DNA from 4 places in the Bradyrhizobium sp. CCBAU 11357 genome. Region 2 is predicted to be linked to each of the others. Evidence: predicted binding sites of a transcription regulator. Region 2 holds the regulator's gene; each other region holds the start of a gene.
The links. The regulator LexA, encoded in region 2, represses DNA repair genes until DNA is damaged. The targets are predictions, from matches to a motif close to TGTTCNNNNTGTGTTCNG.
Positions count from the first base shown of each region.

Region 1: a site for LexA is predicted at 2,889-2,906, ahead of XI05_RS36875 (putative DNA modification/repair radical SAM protein). Genes of this name have one in related genera too.
Region 3: a site for LexA is predicted at 2,360-2,377, ahead of XI05_RS34620 (YifB family Mg chelatase-like AAA ATPase). Genes of this name have one in related genera too.
Region 4: a site for LexA is predicted at 2,107-2,124, ahead of XI05_RS24825 (single-stranded DNA-binding protein). Genes of this name have one in related genera too.

Region 1 is NZ_LBJW01000113.1:216,214-220,382, forward strand. It holds gene XI05_RS36865 (inorganic phosphate transporter) at 1-13, opposite strand, end outside; gene XI05_RS36870 (UdgX family uracil-DNA binding protein) at 131-1,573, opposite strand; gene XI05_RS36875 (putative DNA modification/repair radical SAM protein) at 1,573-2,808, opposite strand; gene XI05_RS36880 (ImuA family protein) at 2,971-3,759, shown strand; gene XI05_RS36885 (Y-family DNA polymerase) at 3,656-4,169, shown strand, end outside.
Region 2 is NZ_LBJW01000106.1:36,160-40,328, forward strand. It holds gene XI05_RS24275 (ComEC/Rec2 family competence protein) at 1-1,468, shown strand, start outside; gene XI05_RS24280 (hypothetical protein) at 1,593-2,027, opposite strand; gene lexA (transcriptional repressor LexA) at 2,403-3,104, opposite strand; gene XI05_RS24290 (molybdopterin molybdotransferase MoeA) at 3,280-4,169, opposite strand, start outside.
Region 3 is NZ_LBJW01000112.1:136,700-140,868, forward strand. It holds gene XI05_RS34610 (ATP-binding protein) at 1-57, opposite strand, end outside; gene XI05_RS34615 (hypothetical protein) at 188-655, opposite strand; gene XI05_RS34620 (YifB family Mg chelatase-like AAA ATPase) at 764-2,302, opposite strand; gene XI05_RS34625 (PilZ domain-containing protein) at 2,529-2,774, shown strand; gene XI05_RS34630 (tetratricopeptide repeat protein) at 2,855-3,652, shown strand; gene XI05_RS34635 (AAA family ATPase) at 3,772-4,169, opposite strand, start outside.
Region 4 is NZ_LBJW01000106.1:152,404-156,572, reverse strand. It holds gene gyrA (DNA gyrase subunit A) at 1-1,098, opposite strand, end outside; gene XI05_RS24825 (single-stranded DNA-binding protein) at 1,456-1,950, opposite strand; gene XI05_RS24820 (outer membrane protein) at 2,390-3,190, shown strand; gene XI05_RS24815 (outer membrane protein) at 3,430-4,125, shown strand.

The DNA of each region.
Region 1 (4,169 bases), on a different contig from region 2:
CAACATCGGTCATGTCTGGACGCCCCTTAACTTTCAGGTCAAGGCATTGTCCGCGATGGATTTGAACCCTGGATGACAACCGAGGCGCGAAAGCCGTTTTCCTGCAAGTATGCCGTTGTCCTGTCAGCGCTTAGGCGGCGCGTGCGGCCTTCTTCTGCAAGCCGGCGGCGATCTTCAGATCCTCGACAAAGCGTCGATACTCCAGCACCTTGGCTTCGGGATCGGGCAGCCGCAGCAGATAGGACGGATGCACCGTCACGAGCGCTTTGCGCCCGTCGGGAAGATCGATCAACCGGCCGCGGTTCTTGCCGATGGGAGTGATCTTGCCGAACACGCTCTGCGCTGCAGTTGCGCCCATCGCCACGATGAGATCGGGCTGGATTGCCGAAACTTCCCGCTCATACCATTGCCGGCACGCCCGGATCTCCGGGGTGTTCGGCTTCTGGTGCAGGCGGATCTTTCCGCGCGGCACGAATTTGAAGTGCTTCACCGCGTTGGTGACATAGACCTTCTTGCGGTCGACGCCGGCCTCCTCCAGCGCGCGGTCGAGCATCTGCCCGGCCGGGCCGACGAAGGGATGACCGGCGAGGTCTTCCTTGTCGCCGGGCTGCTCGCCGACCAGCATGATGTTGGCATTCTTCGGGCCTTCGCCGAACACGGTCTGCGTCGCGTCCTTGTAGAGATGGCAGGCGCGGCAATGCGCGGCCTCCTCGCGGAGCGTTTCGAGATCGTCGGCAGCTGGCTTGCGTTTCATCGGAGCCTCCGGCCGCTTCTGAGGCTTATGCGGATCGGTTGCGGCATTGGCGATCATGGCACCGGTCATGCGTTCGGCGTCCTCGATCAAGGGCTTAATGATCGAAGCCTCGGGCAGGTTCCTCCAATATTTCTTCGGCATCTCGGCCTGCATCGCCTTCACCTTGAGCCGGGCCGGATTGAAGATGCTGGCGTAGTAACGCCGCCAGGTTTCCTCGAGACGGTCTTCGCCCGGCGCCTCGCTCTTGCTGACGCCCGGCGTGAACGAGAGCGCATGGCCGTCCCAATGCGCGCAGAGGTCCGGGGTCAGGATCGACCAGGGCATGTCGGCAAAGCGCTTGGCGAAGAACGGCGCGGCGAGTTCGACGATGAGATGCTCCGGCTCGAACCATGCGACGTAATGCGCCTGGCGTTCCCGGCCGATCTCGCGGAAGCGCACGAAGGCGTGCATCTTGTGCTCGTCGCGATAGACGGCTTTCGCCATGGCCGTGACTTGCGCGACATCGGGGTCGGTCGCGACCTCGATGAGATCGTGGTTGTCCTTCAGCCGGAACAGCAGGCGATAGAGGATCGCAAAGCGCTCGCCGTCACGATGCAGGATCGCCGCCTTGGCGAGCTCGACGAATTTGCCTGATACGTTGAAGGTGCCGTCGTTCACCTCGAGGATCGGAGACGGCGCGGGCGGCGCGAACAACTCCGCTTCGCCGCCTTGCACGGTCCAGGTGATATCGCTGGGCGGCACGTGGTGAAGCACGAGGCTCCGCGCGGCCTTGCGCCAGCCGTCGAAATCGGTTTCGGTGTCGAGGGTGATGTACTGCATCAGAAGCCAAATCCCAGTTGCGTTGCCTTCGGCTTGAACCGTTCGATCAGCCCGGCGGAATCGAGACGATGCGATGAGGGGCGGTGATCGCTGAGGACGATGAACGGCAGCGCCTTGTTGCGTGGCACATGCAGCCGCGCGAGATCGGCGAGGCGGATCGTGGTGGTGCGCCTTGTTGCGATGATGCGGTCGACCGTCCTGGTGCCGAAGCCCGGAACGCGCAGCAGTTCCTCACGGCTGGCGCGGTTGACGTCGAGCGGGAAGCGATCGCGGTGGCGCAGCGCCCAGGCGAGCTTGGGATCGATGTCGAGCGGCAGCATCGCGCTGTCGTCGACGATCTCGCCGACATCGAAGCCGTAGAACCGCATCAGCCAGTCGGCCTGGTAGAGCCGGTGCTCGCGCAGCAGCGGCGGCGCGCGCATGGGCAGTGCGCGGCTGGCATCGGGGATCGGGCTGAAGGCGGAGTAATAGACGCGCCGCAGCCGGTAGGCGCCGTAAAGGTTGGCGCTGGTGTGGAGAATGGTGTGATCGGAGGCGCTATCTGCGCCGACGATCATCTGCGTACTTTGTCCGGCGGGCGCGAAGCGCTGCGGCTTGGCCTTTGTTTTCGTTGTGCGGTTCTCCTCGGCCTCGTCCAGCTTCAGCCGCAGCCGGCCCATGGTGCGGCGGATCGCGCGCACGTCCTTCTCCGGCGCGAATTGCTGCAGGCTCGCCTCCTCAGGCATCTCGATGTTGATCGAAAGGCGGTCGGCATATTTGCCGGCCTCCGCGATCAGCGCATCGTCGGCCTCGGGAATGGTCTTCAGGTGGATGTAGCCGCGGAAGTGATGCTCCTCGCGCAGTTTGCGCGCGACGCTCACCACTTGCTCCATCGTGTAGTCGGGGCTGCGGATGATGCCGGAGGAGAGAAACAGGCCCTCGATGTAGTTGCGCCGGTAGAAGTCGAGCGTGAGCTTGACCAGTTCGTCGATGGTGAAGCGGGCGCGTGCTACGTTCGAGGACGCGCGGTTGACGCAATAGAGGCAATCGTAATTGCAGGCGTTGGTCAGCAGCACCTTGAGCAGGGAGATGCAGCGTCCGTCCGGCGCGTAGGAATGGCAGATGCCCATGCCAGGCGCAGTCGAGCCCATGCCCTTGCCGTCGCTGGAATCCCGCTTCTCGGTGCCGCTGGAGGCGCAGGATGCGTCGTATTTGGCGGCGTCCGCCAGAATCTCCAGTTTGCGTTGCACGTCCATTTGGGAATCCCTTTGATTCAACTCATGAATCCGACAGCGCGCCAATTCGATTGACTCTTCGAGCACCGTTAGCTTTATATTAGAACATATCATGAACAAATGAGCCAGCCGTTGGTTCTTCTTTTGAAGACCACGGCACCAATTCCTGAAGGAGCGGCGAGCATGAGCGGCGCACGCATCAGCGCGCTTGCGACCTTGCGCAGCCAGATCGAGCGCATCGAGACGGCGGAGGTCGTGCATCAACACGATCGCGTCGCGCTCGGCCACAGCGAGGCCGACAGCGCGCTGAAGGGCGGGCTCGCGCGCGCGGCGATCCACGAGGTGTTTTGCGAGGGGCGCCAGGGCGCGGCCGCGACGGGCTTTGTCATGGGGCTTGCGGGACGCGTGAGCGCGCGTCGGCCGCTGCTGTGGGTGCGACAGGATTTTTCAGAGCTCGAAGCCGGTGCGCTGTCGATGAGCGGGCTTGCCGAACTCGGCCTCGATCCGCGCCGCCTGGTGATGGTGCGCGCGGCCGATGTCGAGAGCGCGTTGCGCACCTCGGCCGATGCGCTCGCCTGCGATGCGCTGGGCGCCGTCGTGCTCGAGCTGTGGGGCGAGACCAGACAGTTCGATCTCGTGGCAAGCCGCAAGTTGACGCTGGCCGCGCAAGGCTCGGGCGTTACCGGCCTCTTGCTGCGGATGGCGGCGCAGCCGCTGCCTTCGACCGCGGAAACACGATGGATGCTGCGGGCGGCGCATTCGCCGCCGGGCTCGGTGTGGAGTGCCTGGGGCGCGCCGGTGTTCGATGCCGAGCTCTTGCGCAATCGTCATGGCCCGTGCGGCCGGTGGATCATGGGATGGAATTGTGATGAGTGCCAGTTCAGTGAACCGTCGACGTATCCTCAGCCTGTGGCTGCCGCGCCTGCCCATCGACAGGATCCAGCGGTTCCTTGGCAGCGCCGGGCTGGGTAAAACCAATCATGAGCCTGATATCGTCGTCATCAAGGACAACAATGCGCTGGTGATCCATGCGCTGGACGAGGCAGCCGAGCGCTTCGGCCTGTATATCGGCCAGCCGCTCGCCAATGCGCGGGCGATGTGTCCGGACCTGCGTGTGTTCGACGCCGACCCTGTCGCCGATGCGAAGACGCTCAGCGATATCGCCGACTGGTGTGACCGTTTCACGCCGCTGGTGGCGCTCGATGCGCCGCACGGGCTGTTCCTGGACATCACCGGCTGCGCCCATCTGTTCGGCGGCGAGGCCGCGCTGCTCAAGACGCTGGTCCGCGCGCTCGGTCGGCAAGGCTTTGCCGTCAGCGCGGCGATCGCCGGCACCTCGATCTGCGCCCGCACGCTGACGCGGCAGGCATCCGGCACCATCG
Region 2 (4,169 bases):
CGCAACGGCGCTGCTCACGGGGCGGCGCGATGCGATCACCGCGCCGGTCAACGATGCCATGTTCGTCTCGGGGCTCGGCCATGTGCTGTCGATCTCCGGCTACCACATGGCGGTCGTCGCCGGCGTCGTCTTCTTCGCGGTGCGCGCGCTGCTGGCCTTGATCCCAGGGCTGGCGGCCGGCTTTGCCATCAAAAAATGGTCGGCGGCCGCGGCGCTGGTCGCGGCCGCGTTCTACCTGCTGCTGTCGGGCGCGGAGGTCGCGACGCAAAGATCGTTTTTCATGACGGCAGTGGTGTTGATCGCCGTCATGGTCGACCGCCGCGCCATCACCTTCCGCACGCTGGCGGTGGCCGCGCTGATCGTGCTCGCGGTCGCACCGGAGGCGCTGGTGCATCCGAGTTTCCAGATGTCGTTTGCGGCAACGCTCGGGCTGGTCGCGCTGGTGCAGATCGGCATGCCGAACCTGCTCGCCTCACCCGATCATTCCGCGACGGCGCGGATCGCGCTGTGGGGCGGCCGCGAGATCGCGATGCTGTTCCTGGCATCGCTGATCGCGGGGCTCGCGACCACGCCCTACGCCGCCTTCCACTTCCATCGCGTGACGCCATACGGCGTACTCGCCAATCTCGGCGCCATGCCGGTGGTCTCGGCGCTGGTGATGCCGGCCGGGCTGTTGGGACTGCTCGCGGCCCCCTTCGGGCTCGATGGCGTGTTCTGGTGGTTGATGGGGATCGGCATCGAGTGGATGGTCCTGGTCGCGCGCTGGGTGGCGGCCCTGCCGGGCGCCGTCGGCCGCATTCCGGCGTTCGGGATCGCGCCGCTGATCGCCGCAAGCCTCGGGCTCATCGTGATGGGCCTGTTGCGCACGCCCTTGCGCTGGTCCGGCGCCCTGGTGCTGCTGGCGGCGATCCTCTGGGGGCTGTCGGTGCGCCAGCCTGATGTCCTGATTGCCGGGGATGGCGCGAGCGTCGCGGTCCGGGGCGGGGATGGAGGCTTGCAAGTGATCCGCGCCAGCAAGGACAGCTTCCTGCTGAAGGAGTGGCTGGCCGCCGATGCCGATCCGCGTGATGCCGGCAACGCCTCGTTGGTGAGCGGCGTGTCGTGTGACGAGTCCGGTTGCGTGGCGCCGCTCGCGGACGGACGGCTGATCGCGTTGGCGACGCGCATCGACGCGCTGGCCGATGATTGCAGCCGCGCCGCGCTGGTGGTGACGGCGCGGCCCGCGCCGCCCGATTGCGCGGCGATGGTCGTCGATCGGGCGCGTCTTGCCAGTCAGGGCGCGCTGGCTCTGACGCGAAGCGGAGAGGGTTTTTCGGTGCAGGCGGTGAGGGCGAGAGGGGCAAGCCGTCCTTGGCTGCCGGCCGGCGCCGGCGAGGGGGATTTCGACGGCAGCCTCGTGCCGAAGACGGCCCTGCCTCGCAACCGGGACGCAACGCCATCGGAGGCCGACTTGCAGGCCGACGATTGAAGATCGATGCGGGGAAAATCGGTCCGACGGGATCCCGCAGGACGCAAACCATACCATCTCGCCGGCCGCGGCCGGCGATGGCATTTGAATTTGGCCCTCGACTTTTCGGTCGGGGCCGACGGCGTCAGCCGATCGGCAGGCGCGTGATCGTGGGCCGCGTGTCGGCGACGATCTGCGGCTTGTGCTCGCGCTCGATGGCTTGCTGCGTCACCGGCAATTGCAGCACGGTCGCGCGCTGGCCTTCGACGAGCTGCGTCACCAGCACGTACTTGCCGTCCGGAAATTCGATCGCGTCATGATGGCGATCGGGAATGTGCGGGTCGATCTTGCCGAACTTGCCGACGCGGGAGTTGACGGTGCGCGTCCAGATCCAGCGGTTGTCATAGCGGACGTTATCGGCGAAAGCGAGCTCCGTTCCCGGCAGCAGACAGACCGCGACGGAGAGATCGGCTTCGGAGGCGAAGCCGCGCGTCGAGGTGCCGCGGAAGGTTGTCGTGACGATCGTCTCGCCAACTTCGGCGGGGCGCGTCGCGACGGCATGCAGGCTATAGTCACACATCGGGTGCTCCTCATACTGGGATAGCGACCCGCGTCTCTTTCGAGGCGCAGGCCTCTATCAGAGTGGAAGCCTCCAACGCTCTGCTCGGTTATGGGCAAATCTGCGGCTCGCATCCGCAGCACGCGATCACATTATCTTTCCCGGATTCGATAGGAACAAACCTCGCGTCCTTGCATTTGGCCCGCACTATCGGCGCTGTCGGCACAACTCTACCGGCGGAGCGAAATGGCCGCGTGTCCGCATGGGCGAGTGTCGCGCGGGAAGAGGCGCCGAACAGTCAGCGCAGAACCAGAGAGACCATCCGGCCGGAGCGGACAAGTATCCGCTCCAATCTTGGATCGACGAACGAAGCGCGCGTAGCGCTTACTTCCGGTATCAGTACTTCCGGTAAAGCCCGATCAGCTTGCCCTGGATCTTCACGCGGTTCGGCGGAAGAATGCGGACCTCGTAGGCGGCATTGGCGGGCTCGAGCGCGATCGAGGCGCCGCGGCGGCGGAAGCGCTTGAGCGTGGCCTCCTCGTCGTCGATCAGCGCCACCACGATGTCGCCGGTATTGGCGGTCTCGTTGCGCTGGATCAGCGCCATGTCGCCGTCGAGGATGCCGGCCTCGACCATCGAATCGCCGCGCACCTCGAGCGCGTAGTGCTCGCCCGAGCCGAGCATGTCCGGCGGTACGCTGATGGTGTGGCTGCGGGTCTGCAGCGCCTCGATCGGCGTGCCGGCCGCGATGCGGCCCATCACGGGTACCGCGACGGGGCGCTCGCCCTCATCCGCGGGCGTGCTGGAGCTCGCGCGCACCTTGCCGAGATTGCCCTCGATGACGCTCGGGGTGAAGCCGCGGCGATTGCCGGCGGCGGCCTGGAGCTCGGGCAGCTTGATCACCTCGATGGCGCGGGCGCGGTTGGGCAGGCGGCGAATGAAGCCGCGCTCCTCGAGCGCAGTGATCAGGCGATGAATGCCTGACTTCGAGCGCAGGTCGAGCGCATCCTTCATCTCGTCGAAGGACGGCGGCACGCCGCTTTCCTTCAGACGTTCGCTGATGAACCGCAGAAGCTCGTATTGTTTGCGCGTCAACATCTCGACCAAAGTCCCCCGGTTGATGTCGTTCGATTCCGAGACGATGAAGTCGGCAATAAGCCGCTACATCCTCGAAACAAATCATGAACGGACACTATATGTTCGATATGTGTTCCGCAACTGCTTAATTTATGGTGAACGCAGCCAAACTCGCGGATGCGTGTGGCCGGGCAGCTCAGACGGGCAGCCGCAGCACCTCGCAAGGCGTGCCGGACTCGGCCTTCGGCGCGAACGGTGCGCGCACGAGAAGTACCTGTGCCGCAGCGAGATTCGCAAGCAGGGAGGAGTCCTGATGGCTGACGGGAAGGGCGACGCGCGTGCCGTCGTCGCGCACCTCCAGCCGCGCACGCAGATAATCCTCGCGCTGATCGTTGGCGCCGAGGTCGCGGCCCAGCACGGCGCGCTCGCGCTGATGATGAATCACTGAACGGCCCGACAGGGCGCGAATCAAGGGCACCATGAACAGGAAGGCGCATACGTATGACGACACGGGATTGCCGGGCAGGCCGATCACGCGCATCGCGCCTATCCGACCATGCATCATCGGCTTGCCGGGCCGGATCGCGATCTTCCAGAACGCCATCGCGATGCCTTCGCCCTTGAGCGCCTGCTGGACCAGATCGTGGTCGCCGACCGACGCACCGCCGGTCGTGACCAGGATGTCGGCGCCGCTCTCGCGTGCGCGGCGGATGCCGGCGGACGTGGATTCCAGCGTATCGGCGGCAATTCCGAGGTCGATGGTCTCGGCGCCCTCGCTGCGGGCAAGGGCGTGCAGGGCATAGCCATTGGAATAGACGATCTGACCGGGACCAGGCGCGGTGCCGGGCATCACCAGCTCGTCGCCGGTGGCGAGAATCGCGACCCTCGGGCGGCGGATAACGGCGAGATGAGGATGATTCATTCCGGCGGCGAGGGCGAGATCGCGCTCGGTGAGACGGATTCCCTTGCGCAGCAGCACGTCGCCTTCGCGGAAGTCCACCCCCGCAGGGCGGATGTGCCGGCCACAAATTGCGGCTTCCTTGATCGTGACATGCTTGCCGTCGGCAATTGTGTCCTCCTGGATCA
Region 3 (4,169 bases), on a different contig from region 2:
CGGATGCTGCCGCCTGAAGCGACGCATGCGCACCTTGATCCGGAACGTCCGACCCATCACAACCGACCCTTGGCAACCGACCCTTGCCTGAAACCCCGCCGCCGCATGCGACGATGGCCCGCCGACCTTGCGAACAGCTTGCGGCTGTGGCGCCGCCTCCGAACAGGGTTGACGAGGTGTTAACGGTTTAAAGCGAAGCCGCCTGGAAGCGGCCATGGCTGCCGCGCGCACCGACGACCAGGGCTGCCGCCTCGCGCGGCGAGAACGTCTTCGAGCGCACAAAGATGCGGTAATCCGCCGGGCCTTCGCTGGAGAGATAGACCACCTGGCCGCCGTCGACCGGCTGCGCGGCGATCGAGACGAGACGCGTCGAGGGACTAGCCTGGCAGGAGTCCGGCTCGGAGCCGAGGCCGTCGTCGACCACGGCAAAATCCGCCGCGTCGGCATCGTCGGTGATCTGCACCCGGACCGTGGCCCGCGCGGGATCGTCGGTGAACGCGACATGCACGCCGGCGGTCCAGAACAGCGAGGTGAGCTCGACCGATGTGTCGCCCAGCGCGATGCAGGGATGCGACACCGAACCGATCTCGGCGCGGGCGAACACCGCAGCCGCGAGCAGGGGAACAGCCGAGGCCAGGAACTTGAAACGCAACATGACGCTCTACTCGCCGGGCCCCGGGAACTCACAATCGAAACGCGTCGGGCCTTATGGTTTGCAGAGCGTAAAGGAAAGTCGTTACCGCCGGGTTGACGCGCGCGGCGCTTACGCCAATTGGCGCACATCCTCCGCGAGTGCGCGGTAGGACAGCGCCTCGGCAAGGTGGAGGCGGCCGATCTTGTCGGCATGGTCGAGGTCGGCCAGCGTGCGCGCCACGCGCAGCACGCGGTGATAGCCGCGCGCCGACAGGCGCATCGTCTCGGCGGCGTCGCGCAGCAGTTTCTGACCCTGCGCGTCCGGCTTTGCGATCTCCTCCAGCACGGAGGCGGGGGCCTCGGCATTGGTGCGGACATGGGGCAGGCCTGCATCCGCATAGCGCGCCAGCTGGATGTCGCGCGCAGCCGCCACGCGGGCGGCAACCTCGACCGATCCCTCCGCCGGTGGCGGCAGGATCAGGTCGGCGGCGGTCACCGCCGGCACTTCGATGCGCAGATCGATGCGGTCCATCAGAGGACCGGAGATGCGCGCCTGGTAATCGCCGGTGCAGCGGTCGATGCGGCCGCGCTTGCAGGCATAGCCGGGCTCGAACGCATTGCCGCAGCGGCAGGGATTCATCGCCGCGACCAGCATGAAGCGGGCAGGGTAGGTGACGCGATGATTGGCCCGCGACACCGCGACCTCGCCGTTCTCCAGCGGCTGGCGCAGCGAATCCAGCACGCGCGGATCGAACTCCGGCAATTCGTCGAGGAACAGCACGCCCTGATGCGCCAGCGAGATCTCGCCGGGCTTGGCGCGCGCGCCGCCGCCGGTGAGGGCTGCCATGCTGGCGGAATGATGCGGCGAGCGGAACGGGCGCCGCGCCGTCAGCGCGCCGCCTTCGATCTCGCCGGCGACGGAGGCGATCATCGAGACCTCCAGCAACTCGCCTGGCGAGAGCGGCGGCAGGATCGAGGGCAGGCGCGCGGCCAGCATCGATTTGCCCGCGCCCGGCGCGCCGATCATGAGCAGATGATGGCCGCCGGCGGCCGCGATCTCCAGCGCGCGCTTGGCGCTCTCCTGGCCCTTGATGTCGCGCAGGTCGAGCGGCGAGGCGGCGGCCTCGTGCACCTTCGGCGTCGGTCGCGACAGCACCTGCGTGCCCTTGAAATGGTTGGCGATCTGGATCAGCGAGTGTGCGGCTATGATCTGAATGTCCGGGCTCGCCCACGCCGCTTCGGAGCCGCAGGATGCCGGGCAGATCAGCCCTTCCTCGCGCATATTGGCGCCAATCGCGGCGGGGAGGACGCCGGCCACGGGCGCGATCGAGCCGTCGAGGCCGAGCTCGCCGAGCACGGTAAAGCCGGTCAGCGCATCCGGCGGGATCGCGCCGATTGCCGCCATCAGCCCGAGCGCGATCGGCAGGTCGTAATGGCTGCCCTCCTTGGGCAGGTCGGCGGGGGCCAGATTGACGATGATCCGCCGCGCCGGCAGTGCCAGCCCCGAGGCGATCAGCGCCGAGCGCACCCGCTCGCGCGCCTCCGACACTGCCTTGTCCGGCAGGCCGACGATGGCGAAGGCCGGCAGGCCGGGCGCGACCTGCACCTGCACGTCGACCGCGCGGGCCTCGATCCCCTCAAAGGCGACGGTGGAAACCCGCTGAACCATGCCGAACCAGCCTGCTTTGTCCTGCAATTAGGGGTAGCAGAGCGCGACCTGTTCCGCAAGAACAATACGGGAACGATCTCCCGGCGCCGGGCCAAATCCTAACCAGACGTAAACGCGCCGCGGAAACTACGTCTCGAATGCGGTCGGCTGTCCTCAGCACATCCCAACGAATGTCCGCTACTGCTAGGCCTGCGGGATGGGCCGTGGTCTAACGGGTGAAAAGTAAATGCTTGCAAATCGCCGGAGAAGCGAACGTCGGGTGTGCAGCCGTCTCGCCAAGATCCATTTTGGCGCGGGCTCGCTGCCGCGGGATTGCACGATCACGGACATTTCGGATGGCGGCGTGAAAGTGGTGGCGGAATTTTTGGAAGTGCCGCCGCAATTCACCATCATCTTCGCGCCCGATTATTCCCGCCAATGCCGCCTGCGCTGGCGCATCGGCTGCGAATTCGGTGCCGAATTCGTCGACTGAACCTCGACGGGCCCGCCTCCTTAACGGGACTTTAGCGTTAATCGGTAAGCATCTCTGATCAGTTGCCGAGTGATCAGAGTATGTCCAAGCGTTCGTCCCTCGCTTTTTCCCCGGCGAGATATCTGTGTTCTGCCGTCCTGATCCTTGCCCTCGGCGGCTGTCAGACCACCGGCATCGAGGACGTCACCGGCGCGCTCGGCGGCAAGAAGGAGTCCGCCGCCAAGGACGGCGCCAAGTCTGACACCAGGGCCGACGCCAGGCCGGAGATGGACGCACTTCGCGAGCGCTATCGCGCCAAGCCCGGCGATCCCGCAATGGCGATCGAATACGGCAAGGCGCTGCGCGACAGCGGCCAGCGCGCGCAGGCGGTCGCGGTGCTCGAGCAGGCCGTGCTCGCCCATCCCGGCAACAAGGCGCTGCTCGCCGGCTATGGCCGCGCACTCGCCGACAACGGCAATTTCCAGCAGGCCTTCGACGTCCTCGGCCGGGCGCATTCGCCCGAGGATCCCGATTGGCGCATCCTGTCGGCGCAGGGCGCAGTGCTCGATCAGCTCGGCCGCAACGAGGAAGCGCAGCAATATTACGCCGCGGCGTTGAAGATCGTGCCGAACGAGCCGACCGTGCTGTCCAATCTCGGCCTGTCCTATATGTTGCAAAACAATCTGTCGAAGGCCGAACAGGTGCTCGGCCGCGCCTATCAGCGCAATCAGAACGATGCGCGGGTCCGCGCCAATCTGGCGCTCGTGCTGGGATTGCAGGGTCGCGAGGCCGAGGCTGAAATCCTCGTGAAGGCAGATTTGCCGCCGGACCAGGCCGCGGCCAAGGTCGCGGCGCTGAAGCAGCTGCTGGCGAAGAAGCAGCAGCGGGCGGACAGGTAATCCGCCCTAAAGCATGATCCGGACCCGAAGGGCCGCGCTAGCGCAAAGTGTGTAGCGGTTTTCCCTCGCGACAAACGCGGAACGCGTTTGCGCGGAGATCATGCTCGAATAAGCTGCGCCTACGACGCCTTGCGATGCGGGGCCGAGCCGCGTCCTGACTTGCCCTTCAGCTTCTTCAAAAGCGGCTCGAGCAGCGAGCGCTTCGGCTTCTTCACCTCGCCGCGGCCGGCGAGGCGGTTCGCCATGTTCTGAAACAGAACGGTGGTGCGGTGGCTCCTGGAGACTTCCGCGATCATCTGGCCGTTATTGGCCGCGGTCGAGAACAGTTTCGAATCGAACGGGATCACCGCGATCGGCTGGCTCTCCATGGTCTTGGCGAAGGCCTTGACCTCGATCTCCGCGCGCTTGGGCATGCCGACCTGGTTGATGCAATACAGCGGCGGCCGGTCGTTCGGTCGCGCCGCCTTCAGCACGCTTAGCATGTTCTTGGTGTTGCGCAGATTGGCGAGATCGGGCT
Region 4 (4,169 bases), 120 kb from region 2:
GAAGCCGACGAAGATCGTCAGCATGTCCTTCAGGTTCATGGTCTGCGGACGGCCGCTATCGAGCGCGACGGCGTTGACGCCGAAGCTCGTCTGCAGCGGCGTGAACTTGTAGAGCTGGTTCAGCACGACGTCGGGCACGGCATCGCGCTTGAGTTCGACGACGACGCGGTAGCCGTCGCGGTCGGACTCGTCGCGCAGGTCGGAGATGCCCTCGATCTTCTTTTCCTTGTAGAGCTCGGCGATGCGCTCGACCATCGTCGCCTTGTTCACCTGATACGGGATCTCGGTGATGACGATCGCCTCGCGCTCTTTCCGGATCGTCTCGAAGGTGACCTTGCCGCGCATCACGATGGAGCCGCGGCCGAGATGATAGGCGCTGCGGATGCCCTGGCGTCCGAGGATGATGCCGCCGGTCGGGAAATCCGGGCCCGGGATGATGGCGTTGAGCTCGTCGATCGTCAGCGCCGGATTGTCGATCAGCGCGACGCAGGCATCGATCACCTCGCCGAGATTGTGCGGCGGGATGTTGGTGGCCATGCCGACCGCGATGCCGCCGGCGCCGTTGACCAGCAGGTTCGGGAACCGCGCCGGCAGAACCACCGGCTCCTTTTCGGAGCCGTCGTAGTTGTCCTGGAAGTCGACCGTGTCGTCGTCGATGTCCTCGAGCAGCTTCAGCGCGATCTTGGTCAGGCGCGACTCGGTGTAGCGCATGGCCGCCGGCGGATCGCCGTCGACCGAGCCGAAATTGCCCTGGCCGTCGATCAAGGGCGCGCGCATCGAGAAGTCCTGCGCCATGCGCACCAAGGCGTCGTAGATCGCCTGGTCGCCATGGGGGTGGTACTTACCCATGACCTCGCCGACGGCACCGGCGGACTTCTTGTGCTTCTTGTCCGGGGTGTCGCCGCGATTGTTCATCGCGAACAGGATGCGGCGGTGCACCGGCTTCAACCCGTCGCGCGCATCGGGCAGCGCACGCGCCACGATCACGCTCATGGCGTAATCGAGGTAGGACTTCTTCATCTCCTCGTAGATGGAAACGGGGCGAATGTCCGAGGGGTGCGCCGGCTGGTCGCCGGGCTTGTTGTCGTCGTCAGCCAAGGGGGAATCCGGTGAGGTTTTGTCTGGGAATCATATAGCGCATCCGGGGTCGGATAACCACCCTGGCAGCCGCTCGGAAAGCGCTTTTTCCGCTTATTTTTCCAATAACTTACGGGCTCAGAGCCGCGCCCTGGGCGGCCACGGAATCGACCCTCCAGAACCACCCGCAACGCCGGCCTGAACACCAGGGAGCGGCGCCCCGTCAGCCAGCTTTCCGCTGCGCAACGGATCTCACCCCAAACATGAAGCGGGCCCGGAAAATCCGAGCCCGCCCAGCCAATTAGTAAGGTTTGCTGACCCGATGCGGGAAGCGCGATCGAAATCGCCGCCGCACCGCCCGCCGAGCGGTCCGCCCGCTCAGAACGGGATGTCGTCGTCCATGTCGCTGTTGCGGCCGCCGCCGGCGGCAACGGGACGGCGCGGCGCGCTGCTGACGGGTCCGGAGGAGCCGAAATCGCCGCCCGGTTCGTCGCCGAAGCTGCCGCCTCCGCCGCCACCACCGCGGCCGTCCAGCATCGTCAGCGTCGAGTTGAAGCCCTGAAGCACGACCTCGGTCGAGTACTTCTCGACGCCGCTCTGGTCGGTCCATTTGCGGGTCTGCAGCGCGCCCTCGATGTAAACCTTCGCGCCTTTCTTCAGATACTGTTCGACGACCTTGCAAAGCGGCTCAGAGAAGATCACGACGCGATGCCACTCCGTCTTCTCCTTGCGCTCGCCGGTGTTCTTGTCGCGCCAGGTCTCCGACGTCGCGATGCTCAAATTCGCGATCGGCCGCCCGTCCTGGGTGCGGCGGATTTCAGGATCCTTGCCGAGGTTTCCAACCAGAATGACCTTGTTGACGCTTCCCGCCATCGCCGCTCTCCACTCCGAATGCCACTGAATTTCAAAAGGGGCGAATCCCGCTGCCCGCGTTTCTCTGCGCCCGTCGAGGCGACCCTATACGCTTGCGGGCACCGCTCAGCCTGCCACCCCCAGGGTTATCCCCACATATAGCATCGCGCTCAGATTTGTTCCAGATTTGTTCTTTATAGCGATAGAGCAAACATTCGACCGACCGCCAACGAAAAGAGCAGCGCTCCGATGGAACTTTTTTGGGTTCCCGTGAACGACGAAAACCGCTTAACATTCATCAAGTTGTTCCACCTCAGTTGAGCCGCGAGTGTGGCATTCCGGAGACGGACTCTGCCCTTTCCTTAGGCTAGCTTTGCCTCGGAATTGGTTCATATGGGCGTCGCGCCTGATCAGCCGCTTCGGGGACTTTCGTGAAGCGGACGTAACTGGGGAGACTGCAATGAATAAGGTTCTATTTGGCGCAATCAGTGTACTGGCATTGGGGCTGTCGGCTCCGGCAAGCGCGGCAGATCTTGCCGCGCGGCCCTACACCAAGGCTCCCGCTCCGGCGGTCGCTGCGATTTACGACTGGAGCGGCTTCTACATCGGCATCAACGGCGGCGGCGGCACGAGCCGCAAGTGCTGGGACTTCCTCGACACCACCGGCGCCGTCACCGGCGTTCCCGGTACCTTCGTCGGTGAAGGATGCCACAACGCGACCGGTGGCACGGTCGGTGGCCAGATCGGCTATCGCTGGCAGTCGGCCAGTTGGGTGTTCGGCGTCGAAGGCCAGGGTAACTGGGCTGACTTCTCGGGCGACAACGTCAGCACCGTCTTCCCTGGAAGCGCTTTGGTCACCGGTGACCGCAACCGCTCGCGCATCGATGCTTTCGGCCTGATCACCGGCCAGGTCGGTTACGCCTGGAACAACGTCTTGTTCTATGTGAAGGGCGGCGGCGCCGTGGTCGGGGACAAGTACGACGTTTATGCCGCGGCCGGCACGCCGGGCGCCGGCACGCTGCTGGCGTCGGCTCGCGAGACCCGCTGGGGCGGCACCGTTGGCGCCGGCCTGGAATTCGGATTTGCTCCGAACTGGACGCTCGGCGTCGAGTACGACCACATCTTCCTCGGCGACCGCACAATCAGTTTCACGACGCCTGCGGGCGCCGTGTTCGGGAGCGATCGCATCAGCCAGGATGTCGATATCGGCCTGGTCCGGTTGAATTATCGCTTTGGCGGCCCGCTGGTCGGGAGGTACTGATATCCCTCTGATTTCGTGAGTGAATGCAAGGGCCGGCCCGCTGCGCCGGCCCTTCTTTTTTGCGGCACGATGCCTGGACGTAATAAGTCAGCAACCATCACCTTTTCGACTGTTGTGGCTTTTCGGAGACACAACTTGCGGCTTTGGTGGTGTAAAGACGGCGCCAGTTGGGCCGTTGAGTCCGATGCCCTTCCGCAAAGGAAGGCAACAACAGAAACTGGGACTGGGATTAGTTGAAAATGAAAAAGGTTTTGTTGGCTTCGGCCTGTGTGTTCGCTCTTGCGGCCCCCGCTTCGGCTGCTGATCTGGCAGCCCGCCCCTACACCAAGGCTCCGGTGGCTGTGGCCTCGGTCTACAACTGGACCGGCTTCTACCTCGGTATCGTCGGTGGCGGCGCTTGGGAGAACGGTTCCGGCGACCCGCGGATGAAGGGTGGCTTCGTCGGCGGCACCGGCGGCTACAACTGGCAGACCGGCAACGTTGTGTTCGGCGTGGAAGCCGACGGCTCGTGGGCTGATGTCAATGCTTCGGTGACCACCCCTGTTCTCTTTGGCGGCGCCATTATTCCCGTGACCACGAGCTCGCGCATTGATGCGCTCGGCACCGTGCGCGGCCGTATCGGTTGGGCTGTCAACAATGTGCTGTTCTACGCTACGGGCGGCTACGCCTGGATCGACAACAAGATTACCGTCAGCTCGCCCTTGGCAAGCGTCTCCGACAGCAAGTGGCATTCGGGCTGGACGGTCGGCGCCGGCATCGAGGCATTCTTCGCGCCGCAGTGGTCGGTCAAGGGCGAGTATCTCTATCGCAGCCTGGGCGGCGAGACCTATTTCTCGGGTATCGGCGCTCCGGTGAACACCGGCACGCTCAACCTTCACACCGTGCAGGTCGGCGTGAACTATCACTTCGGTGGCCCGGTCGTCGCGAAGTACTGAGCTTCGTCTTTGACGCACCCGCGTTACGAAAGGCCGGCCTCGCG